4 regions of the Peribacillus sp. NPDC096448 genome follow, and region 1 is predicted to be linked to each of the others. Evidence: riboswitches for the same ligand, from Rfam matches in the RefSeq annotation. Region 1 holds a riboswitch; each other region holds the start of a gene.
The links. Region 1 has a riboswitch for S-adenosylmethionine ahead of ACIQ0C_RS16690 (Na+/H+ antiporter NhaC family protein). Riboswitches for the same ligand answer to the same signal wherever they lie in the genome.

Region 1 (2,203 bases):
TCCCAATCCGTGCTCTCCGTCATTAATGATGGGGAAAGGAATCGACTTGGATATCTTCGGTGGGGACTCATTCCTTTCTGGGCAAAAGACGTAAAAGTGGGCTACAAAATGATCAATGCCAGAGCGGAAACCATTGCTGAGAAAGCAAGCTTCAGGAATGCGTATGAGAAGAAGAGATGCTTGATAATCGCTGACTCTTTTTATGAATGGAAGAAGACGCCAGAAAGAAAAATACCGATGCGAATAAAACTGAAGAATCATGCTCCATTTGGAATGGCCGGTCTCTGGGAATCCTGGAAATCTCCTGAAGGCATCAGCATTTATTCGTGCTCCGTTATAACAACCGTGCCTAATGAGCTAATGACCAGCATTCATGATCGCATGCCTGTCATCCTTAAACCGGAAGATGAAAAAGATTGGTTGAATCCTTCCATTAATGATCCTGCTTATCTGCAACAGTATTTAAAGTCATTCGATTCGGAACAGATGGAAGCATTTGAAGTATCGACTGATGTGAACTCGACTAAAAATAATTCACCTAACCTAATCCAACAAATTTGCTGAGAGGTCATTAGACCTCTAGGACTGTAGACAACTTGATGAAAATCGAGTTTGTCTACATTTTTTTTGTTTGTACAATTTGAACGTTGATCTCCTCTCAAGAAACTCGCTTTCCGCGGGTGGTCCTCCCTCGGCGCCTTTGCGCCTGCGGGGGCTCGCCAGGACTCGCTTTTCCCACAGGAGTCTCGCACACCCGCTCCAACCAACTTTGTTCTCTTTATGAACAGTAAGGAGTGCATGTGAAATACTTTAAAATTAACCCTTGCGAAAATAGACAAAATGCTGTACTGTTATATTTGCTTTTCAAAACGACTTTCGATGTCACTTTCACAAACTCAGATGGTTTCGGCAAGTTTTCAGCCCGGTACTTTTCTGGCAGGCATCGTAATTTTTGATAAATTATATAATGTAATCTTCTTATCAAGAGAGACGGAGGGACTGGCCCGAAGATGTCTCGGCAGCGGACTTAAATGGAGTGCTGTGCCAAATCCAGCAGGCTGATTTTTGCCTGAAAGATAAGGAGGGTGTTTTTTATAAATTAAAAGACCTCTTCTTGCTGTTAAATAGAAGGGGTCTTTTTTATGCCAGTTTTTTGCTACAGCTCCATGACTGGATAATCAGGTAGGTTCAAATTGGAGTTATTTGCGAAAACTGTTAATAGAATAAGAGCTGTGACACATGTCGCGGGAAAAATAAAAAGAGGTGTACATCATGAGTGCAAACAATAAAGGGAATCCATGGGCATTGATCCCATTTGTCGTATTTTTAATTTTATTTATTGGATCCGGAATCATCACTAAAGATTTTTATTCATTTCCGGTGATTGTAGCGATTTCAATTGCATCGGCAGCTGCATTGGCGATGAATCGGAAAGAGTCATTCAATGAAAAGGTTGATATCTTCTGTAAAGGTGCCGGGGACGCCAATATTATGTTAATGGTTATCATTTTCCTTTTGGCCGGAGCTTTTGCCGAAGTTGCCAATGGCATGGGGGCAGTTGAATCAACCGTGAATCTTGCCTTAGCCGTTTTTCCCCAAAATCTATTAATGGTAGGGATTTTCATCATCGCTTGTTTTATTTCTCTATCCATGGGGACAAGCATGGGAACGATTGTTGCCTTGGCACCTATCGGGGTAGGGATTAGTGAGCAAACAGATATTTCACTTGCCCTTTCAATGGCGGCCGTTATTGGTGGTGCGATGTTTGGGGATAACCTTTCATTCATTTCAGATACGACAATCGCTGCTGTTCGAACGCAGGGAACGAAAATGAAGGATAAGTTTAAAGTGAATTTTTTCATCGTTTTACCTGCAGCCATCATCACATGTGCCATCCTAGGAATTTTAACGATGGGTGAACAAGCTGACATCTCCCAACAGTCTTATGATTGGGTGAAGATTCTTCCATATCTTTGCGTATTGATCACTGCATTGGCAGGAGTCAATGTGTTCCTGGTCCTTTCCATCGGAATCGTATTTGCCGGAATTATCGGGTTGGCCGATGGAAGTTATCAACCGTTGGGTGTCATTCAAAAAGTTGGGGAAGGAATGGCGGGAATGTATGAAATTTCCTTCCTTGCCATTTTAATTGCAGGTATGGTAGCTGTAATTAAACATAATGGTGGCATCGATTATCTACTTC
Region 2 (2,203 bases), on a different contig from region 1:
AGTAGATGTCCAGAGTGTAAGATTTGACTTATATTTTTCAGACAATTACGATAAATGTATACTTCACGAAATGCTTTAAGAAAATTTTATCTGGAAATCATGTAACATTGGAGGGTATCAAATGAGCGATATCGTGATTTTATCAGGAAGTCCGGCTATTCCATCAAGAACGGACATTTCACTAAAACATATTCAATCATTAGTCGAAAATGCAGGATTTACTACAGCTTATTTCTCGATTACGGATTTCACAGCAGATGATTTATTCCAAGGGAAATATAATAGCGAGGATATCTCAAAGCTTTCAGAGAGAATTCAAGCAGCCAGAGGAGTCATTATAGGTTCACCGGTTTATAAGGCTTCTTATACAGGTGTATTGAAAGCCTTGATTGATTTGCTGCCAGAAGGTGCTTTTAAGGGTAAGCCGGTGCTGCCAATCATGATTGGTGGAAGTAACAGGCATCTATTGGCGATTGACTATGCGCTTAAACCATTAATTTCAATATTAAAAGGCGAGCCGCTGCAGGGGATTTATTTTGTTGATAAGGAAATAGATAAACAGAATCCAGAAAACCCGATCAATGATTTGCATTTAATTGATCGCGTCCAGAGTCAGGTTCAAGAATTTGTAGAAGCGATACAGTTAAGAAATTAATGACTTAAATAAATTAATTCCTTCTATAAAAAGACTGAACCCTAGATATTTTTTTTAGAATAACACGAGTCAATAATAGGCCTATTAATGAAAATAGACTCATTTTTTTGGAGACTTTATCTAAAAAGACGAGTCTATTTTCGTATTTATATGAACATAAAATCATAAATTGAATAGTGTGTATAAAAATAACAGTTCATCCATAATATTAAACCAAGTTATTTTATAAGAAAACTCCATTGACAAGGATTAAATATATGTTAATATTTAAAATAATAAAACTTATCCAGAGCGACGGAGGGAATTGGCCCTTTGAAGTCCAGCAACCTGCATGATGGATGCAAGGTGCTACCTCCAACAAAATGTTGATCATTTTGGAAGATAAGGTAAAGATATTTACCTTGCGATCTTTCCATCATGGAAAGATTTTTGTTTTTTGTGAAAATTTTAGGCAGACCATAACAATGTAAGGTTGTATGGAATTATATAAATCTAAGAAATTTAAAATAAAAAATTCGCGGATTTTCTTAAAGGAGGAACTGGTTTGGATAAAGAGAATCAGCTTGAAGAAATTTTTGAACGACTTCAAGAAATGCTTAATTCAATGAAATATGGATCCATTACACTTATTGTCCAGGATGGTAAAATCATTCAAATGGAAAGAAATGAAAAACTAAGAATTAAATAAGGTATCTGCTGACTAGAAAAACTAGAGGCGGGTTTAACTGATATAAAGAGAGTATTGGTTAGATTCGTCTCTTTTTCCTAGATTCAAATAACCCGGGGAATATTACAACGGGAATTGATCAACAGTTACTCTAACCTGATACAGCAAGTTTTTAGAGGGGGCTACAAAGTTGGCTGCATTAATAAACTATGAAAATTTCAATACAGGGGACTTCCCTGTATTTCCTGAAGGCAGTGAGACAAAAGGTGCTTTGGAAGTTCTGCAATGGGCGAATGACCATTACGGAGACAAACTGATTTATGCTTGCAGTTTTGGTATTGAAGGCATCGTGCTTACGGATTTATTGGCGAAGGTCAATCCTTCGGCAAAAATAGTTTTCCTTGATACAGATGTTCATTTTGAGGAAACTTACCAATTGATCGAGGAAGTGAAGAAGCGATATCCGAAGCTTTTGATCGAAATGAAGAAACCTGACTTGACGCTTGAGGAACAAGCGGCGGAATATGGGGATGAATTATGGCTTAGAGATTCCAATAAGTGCTGTAACATCCGTAAAATCATTCCGCTAACTGATGTGCTTTCAACAGCAACAGCCTGGCTTTCGGGACTGCGGAGGGAGCAATCCGAAACAAGGGCTAAGACCGAGTATATCAATAAGGATAATAAGTTCAAATCAGTTAAAATATGCCCACTCATACATTGGACATGGAAAGATGTTTGGCGCTATGCCCACAAAAATGGACTTCCATATAATGTTCTGCATGATAATGGATATCCGAGCATTGGATGTAAAACGTGTACTGCACCTGCCTTCAATGCAGATGATTTACGGTCAGGCCGTTGGCAAGGAGCTCAAAAAA
Region 3 (2,203 bases), on a different contig from region 1:
CACAGCAGAACGGAAAGCCTTGGCACCGCCCTCTGCTCCGTCAGGGTGCCCGTGAATTCCGCCTCCGGCATTAATCACACTATCGAGCCCAAAATCCTTGATGAGGTCCGGAACCATGCCCGGATGAATGCCTGCAGAAGGAACAGGAAAGGCTTTTTTCCATGAAAGTTCATTTTTTGTCAGAGCTTCAGCAATCGCCAAGGTCTCCGTTTTTTCAAGTGCGACATTTCCATAAGGAGAAGGGAACAAGGATAAATCCGCACCTGATAACCTTACTAATTTACCAAGCAATAATGGATAGCCGATACCATAAAATGATGAAGATGCCAATGCCCCGCTATATGCGGGGTGCGCCATGATCGGCAGCTTGATACGATCATGTTCACTCAAGGCCTGCATTACATCCAAACCATATGTATGAACGTTGAACAATAAAGCATCTGCCCCTGCTTCAGCCGCTTGCTCTGCCTTATCCAATAATTCAAATGTTTTCCCTGATAGATTGACAGCATATAACGTTCGGTGGCCAGTGGTTTCATAGACTTCATTCAATATTCTTTTTCCCGTTTTTATTCTATCGAAAAATGGAGTCAGTTCCTGGTCGAAGAGGATCTCATCATCTTTAACTAGGTCGACACCTCCCAATGCTTGTTGCCTCAGTTGCTCATTATGAAATGTTAGGTCTCTTCCCAATACACCTTTAAAGATGCTCATCACCAAGGGCCGGTTAAAAACGCCAACCTTTTCCCTTATGCCCTCAATGCCAAATTGCGGCCCTGGAAAAGCTTTTTGAATATCACCGACAAAATCCAAGTCGATCAGTTTTATTTCACCATCCAATGAAAGTTTGCCGAAGACCGTCGTGAGGATTGCAGGTAAATCATTGGAGAAATTCCCTCCCGGATAGGCAATTTTGATCAGCGAACGGTATACTTTCCGATTAAAGTAGCTGTTTGCCCTCTCTTCTTCAGATAGTGGTGTCACCGATACAACGCGTCCCTTATGTTTTTCCAGTTGTTTCTGAACCAAATGCGGCAGGTCCGTCCATGTCCCGACAGTCAAACCCAAGGCAATGCTTTCTGCTTTTTTCTCATGATTTCCATTAAAGTCATGAATTAAATAAGTAGCGACTATCTCGCTCATCTGATCACTCCTATAACACGTTAGTAAACCCTCGATGTCATTAACCTGAAATGGTCTCAAAATGGCAAAAGCCCCTTCATAAAGAAGAGGCTTTAAAAAGCCATCTTCTTATCTCCCAGCCCATTGGCTGCAAGAATTAGCACCGTGCCTTGTGGATTTCAAGAAAATCCGGCGGAAGGATTCCGCCCCATTTTACAATGGAATTACGGTCGGTTGCTGGGCTTCATAGGGCTAGTCCCTCCACCTGCTCAAAATAAGAAAACGCTGATATATAAGTTGCATCCAAGTATCGAAAGATTAAGAATTTATTTTGTATTCTGACAGGTAATCCCTACTTTGTCAATAAGTTTTAACTATTTAAATGTGTATAAATCGGATATCTTATTGCATTAAAATAAGTTTAATGTTCGTATCCGTTCCACAGCCTCTTGCAGCCGTTCTTCCGAAGTCAGTAGCCCTACCCTGACGTAACCTTCGCCAAATTCACCGAAACCATTCCCTGCGGCAACAGCTACATGGGCATGCGTTAATAAATAGTCCGCAAAACTCTCGGACGTAAAACCTCCAGGTACTTTGAGCCAGGCAAAAAACGATGCCGCAGGCGCTTGGACATCCCAGCCGATTGCCCTCAATCCCTCAATGAAAACATTCCTTCGCACCTCGTACATCTTCACTAACTGCTCTACACAGCTCTGTAAGTCAAGTAAAGCACTTGCCGCAGCTTCTTGTATCGCCGGGAAGAGACTCACATAAAGATGGTCTTGTAATAGTTCAAGAGCTTCTATTACACTCTTATTTCCCACTGCGAAGCCGACTCTCCACCCTGCCATATTGTATGTTTTCGATAGAGTGTATATTTCAACTCCTACATCCTTCGCTCCCTCCGCCTGGAGAAAGCTTTTCGGTTTTTTTCCGTCGAATCCTATTGCCCCATAGGCGAAATCATGGACCACACAAATTGAATGTTCTTTTGCAAAGGAGACGGTTTCATCAAAGAAACTTTCAGTGGCAGAAGCGCCTGTGGGATTATTCGGATAATTCAAGAACATCATTTTGGCTT
Region 4 (2,203 bases), on a different contig from region 1:
CTCTACCTTATATGGCGGTACGTATAACCTTTTTGAAAATACTCTTCCTAAATATGGGATAAAAGTGAAATTCGTTTCTCCAGATGACCCTGAAAATTTCAAAAGGGCGATTACGCCAAGAACTAAAGCCATTTTTGCTGAAACGATCGGAAATCCAAGTTTGAGGGTGCTTGATATTGAAGCGGTAGCGGAAATCGCCCATGAAGCCGGCATACCTTTAATCATTGATAATACCTTCGCGACACCGTATCTTTGCAGACCAATTGATTTTGGAGCGGATATCGTCATCCATTCCGCTACAAAATGGCTTCTTGGAAATGGAACGACGCTAGGCGGTGTCATCGTGGATGGAGGGGAATTCGATTGGAACTCGCCAAACTACCCTGGCTTCACGGAGCCTGACCCAAGTTACGACAATCTGGTATACGCCGAGGCAGTTGGACCTGCCGCATTCATAACGAAAGCCCGAGTCCAGTTACTCCGTGATTTGGGCCCTGCGCTAAGTGCCCAAAGTGCATTCCAGTTTACGCTTGGACTTGAAACGCTCCATGTTAGGATGAAAGAGCATCTATCAAACACCAAGTCTGTCATTAAATATTTAAAAAACCATCCTGCCGTGACTTGGGTTTCACATCCCGGTGATGAGGATCATCCCGATAAAGCCCTTGCGGATAAATATTTGCCAAAGGGAGCTGGATCTGTCGTCACATTTGGGATACAAGGTAATCGCGAAGCTGGGGCAAAACTTATCAATTCGGTGGAATTATGGTCCCATGTGGCGAATGTAGGGGATGCGAAGAGCTTGATCATCCACCCAGCCAGTACGACCCATCAACAATTGAATGAGGCAGGTCTTGCAAAAGCGGGTGTGCGTGCCGACCAAGTCCGTTTATCCATTGGGATTGAAAATGTAGAGGATTTAATAGAAGATTTGGAGCAGGCAATTGAAAAGGCGACGAATATCGTCTCCTTGACTTCCAAGACGGTTTAAGCAAAGTTCCTGTTCATTGTTGTACTAGAAATAATATACATTGCGCTCCTTTTTTATCTATGATAAAATTTCACCATACTAAAGAACTTAATGTTGTACAAATATTCTATATATTAGCTCTTATCAAGAGAGGTGGAGGGATGTGCCCGATGAAACCCGGCAACCGACAAGGAGATTTCCTTGGAAAGGTGCCAATTCACACAAAGTTTAATCACTTTGGAAGATGAGAGGAAGGCCTGTTTCTTCACCTGCCTTTCTGCTCATGCAGAAAGGTTTTTTCTATTTTTATGGGGAAAACCTTTGCATGATATGAGAAACAGACTAATAATGTAGAGAAATCAACTAAGTTCATAGGTTTTATTGGATAAAAGAGGTGAGGATTAATGATTACATTGACGAAAGTCAGTAAGCTTTTCCGAACAGGAAAAGGAAACAGTGAGACGATCAAGGCTGTAAATAATGTGAATGTTGAAATAAATAAAGGCGAGATTTTCGGTATCATCGGTTACAGTGGAGCGGGGAAAAGTACTTTGATCAGAATGCTCAATGGATTGGAAACACCGACAGAGGGATCCGTTGTGGTGGCTGAGAAGGAAATTTCAAAAATTAAAGGGGCTCAGCTCCGTAAGGCCCGTCAAGAAATCAGCATGATTTTCCAACATTTCAATCTATTATGGTCAAGGACCGTTCAGGAAAATATTTCTTTCCCATTGGAAATTGCAGGAGTTTCTAAAACTGAACGAACCAAGCGTGTGAACGAATTGATCAAGTTAGTCGGACTGGAAGGCAGGGAAAAGGCCTATCCTTCACAATTAAGCGGGGGGCAAAAGCAAAGGGTGGGAATTGCCAGGGCTCTGGCAAATGACCCTAAAGTGCTGCTTTGTGATGAAGCGACTTCTGCCTTGGATCCGCAGACTACCGACTCCATACTGGAATTGCTTGTTGACATCAATCAGCGCCTGGGATTGACGATCGTCTTGATAACACATGAAATGCATGTGATTCGTAAAATCTGCCATCGCGTCGCCGTGATGGAAAGCGGGCAAGTTGTTGAACAGGGACCTGTCCTGGATGTTTTCAAGAATCCTAAAGAACAAATGACGAAGCGTTTCGTGCAACAGGTAACGGAACCAGAAGAAACGAAAGAAACGATGGACCATTTGCTCGAACGCTATCCTGCAGGCAAAGTGATTCAATTGACCTTTGTAGGCG

Region 2: it holds a riboswitch for S-adenosylmethionine, as region 1 does, so the genes downstream of both, ACIQ0C_RS05615 (YezD family protein) here and ACIQ0C_RS16690 (Na+/H+ antiporter NhaC family protein) in region 1, are expected to answer to the same signal.
Region 3: it holds a riboswitch for S-adenosylmethionine, as region 1 does, so the genes downstream of both, mtnW (2,3-diketo-5-methylthiopentyl-1-phosphate enolase) here and ACIQ0C_RS16690 (Na+/H+ antiporter NhaC family protein) in region 1, are expected to answer to the same signal.
Region 4: it holds a riboswitch for S-adenosylmethionine, as region 1 does, so the genes downstream of both, ACIQ0C_RS12400 (methionine ABC transporter ATP-binding protein) here and ACIQ0C_RS16690 (Na+/H+ antiporter NhaC family protein) in region 1, are expected to answer to the same signal.

What each region holds. Positions count from the first base shown of each region.
Region 1 covers NZ_JBIWEU010000009.1:190,295-192,497, forward strand. Annotated here, with positions in the region: gene ACIQ0C_RS16685 (SOS response-associated peptidase) at 1-564, shown strand, start outside; SAM riboswitch class I at 976-1,083, shown strand; gene ACIQ0C_RS16690 (Na+/H+ antiporter NhaC family protein) at 1,273-2,203, shown strand, end outside.
Region 2 covers NZ_JBIWEU010000002.1:366,123-368,325, forward strand. Annotated here, with positions in the region: gene ssuE (NADPH-dependent FMN reductase) at 122-655, shown strand; SAM riboswitch class I at 935-1,043, shown strand; gene ACIQ0C_RS05615 (YezD family protein) at 1,200-1,343, shown strand; gene ACIQ0C_RS05620 (phosphoadenylyl-sulfate reductase) at 1,513-2,203, shown strand, end outside.
Region 3 covers NZ_JBIWEU010000002.1:62,567-64,769, reverse strand. Annotated here, with positions in the region: gene mtnW (2,3-diketo-5-methylthiopentyl-1-phosphate enolase) at 1-1,143, opposite strand, end outside; SAM riboswitch class I at 1,249-1,403, opposite strand; gene ACIQ0C_RS04215 (pyridoxal phosphate-dependent aminotransferase) at 1,533-2,203, opposite strand, start outside.
Region 4 covers NZ_JBIWEU010000006.1:133,476-135,678, forward strand. Annotated here, with positions in the region: gene ACIQ0C_RS12395 (O-acetylhomoserine aminocarboxypropyltransferase/cysteine synthase family protein) at 1-991, shown strand, start outside; SAM riboswitch class I at 1,109-1,221, shown strand; gene ACIQ0C_RS12400 (methionine ABC transporter ATP-binding protein) at 1,375-2,203, shown strand, end outside.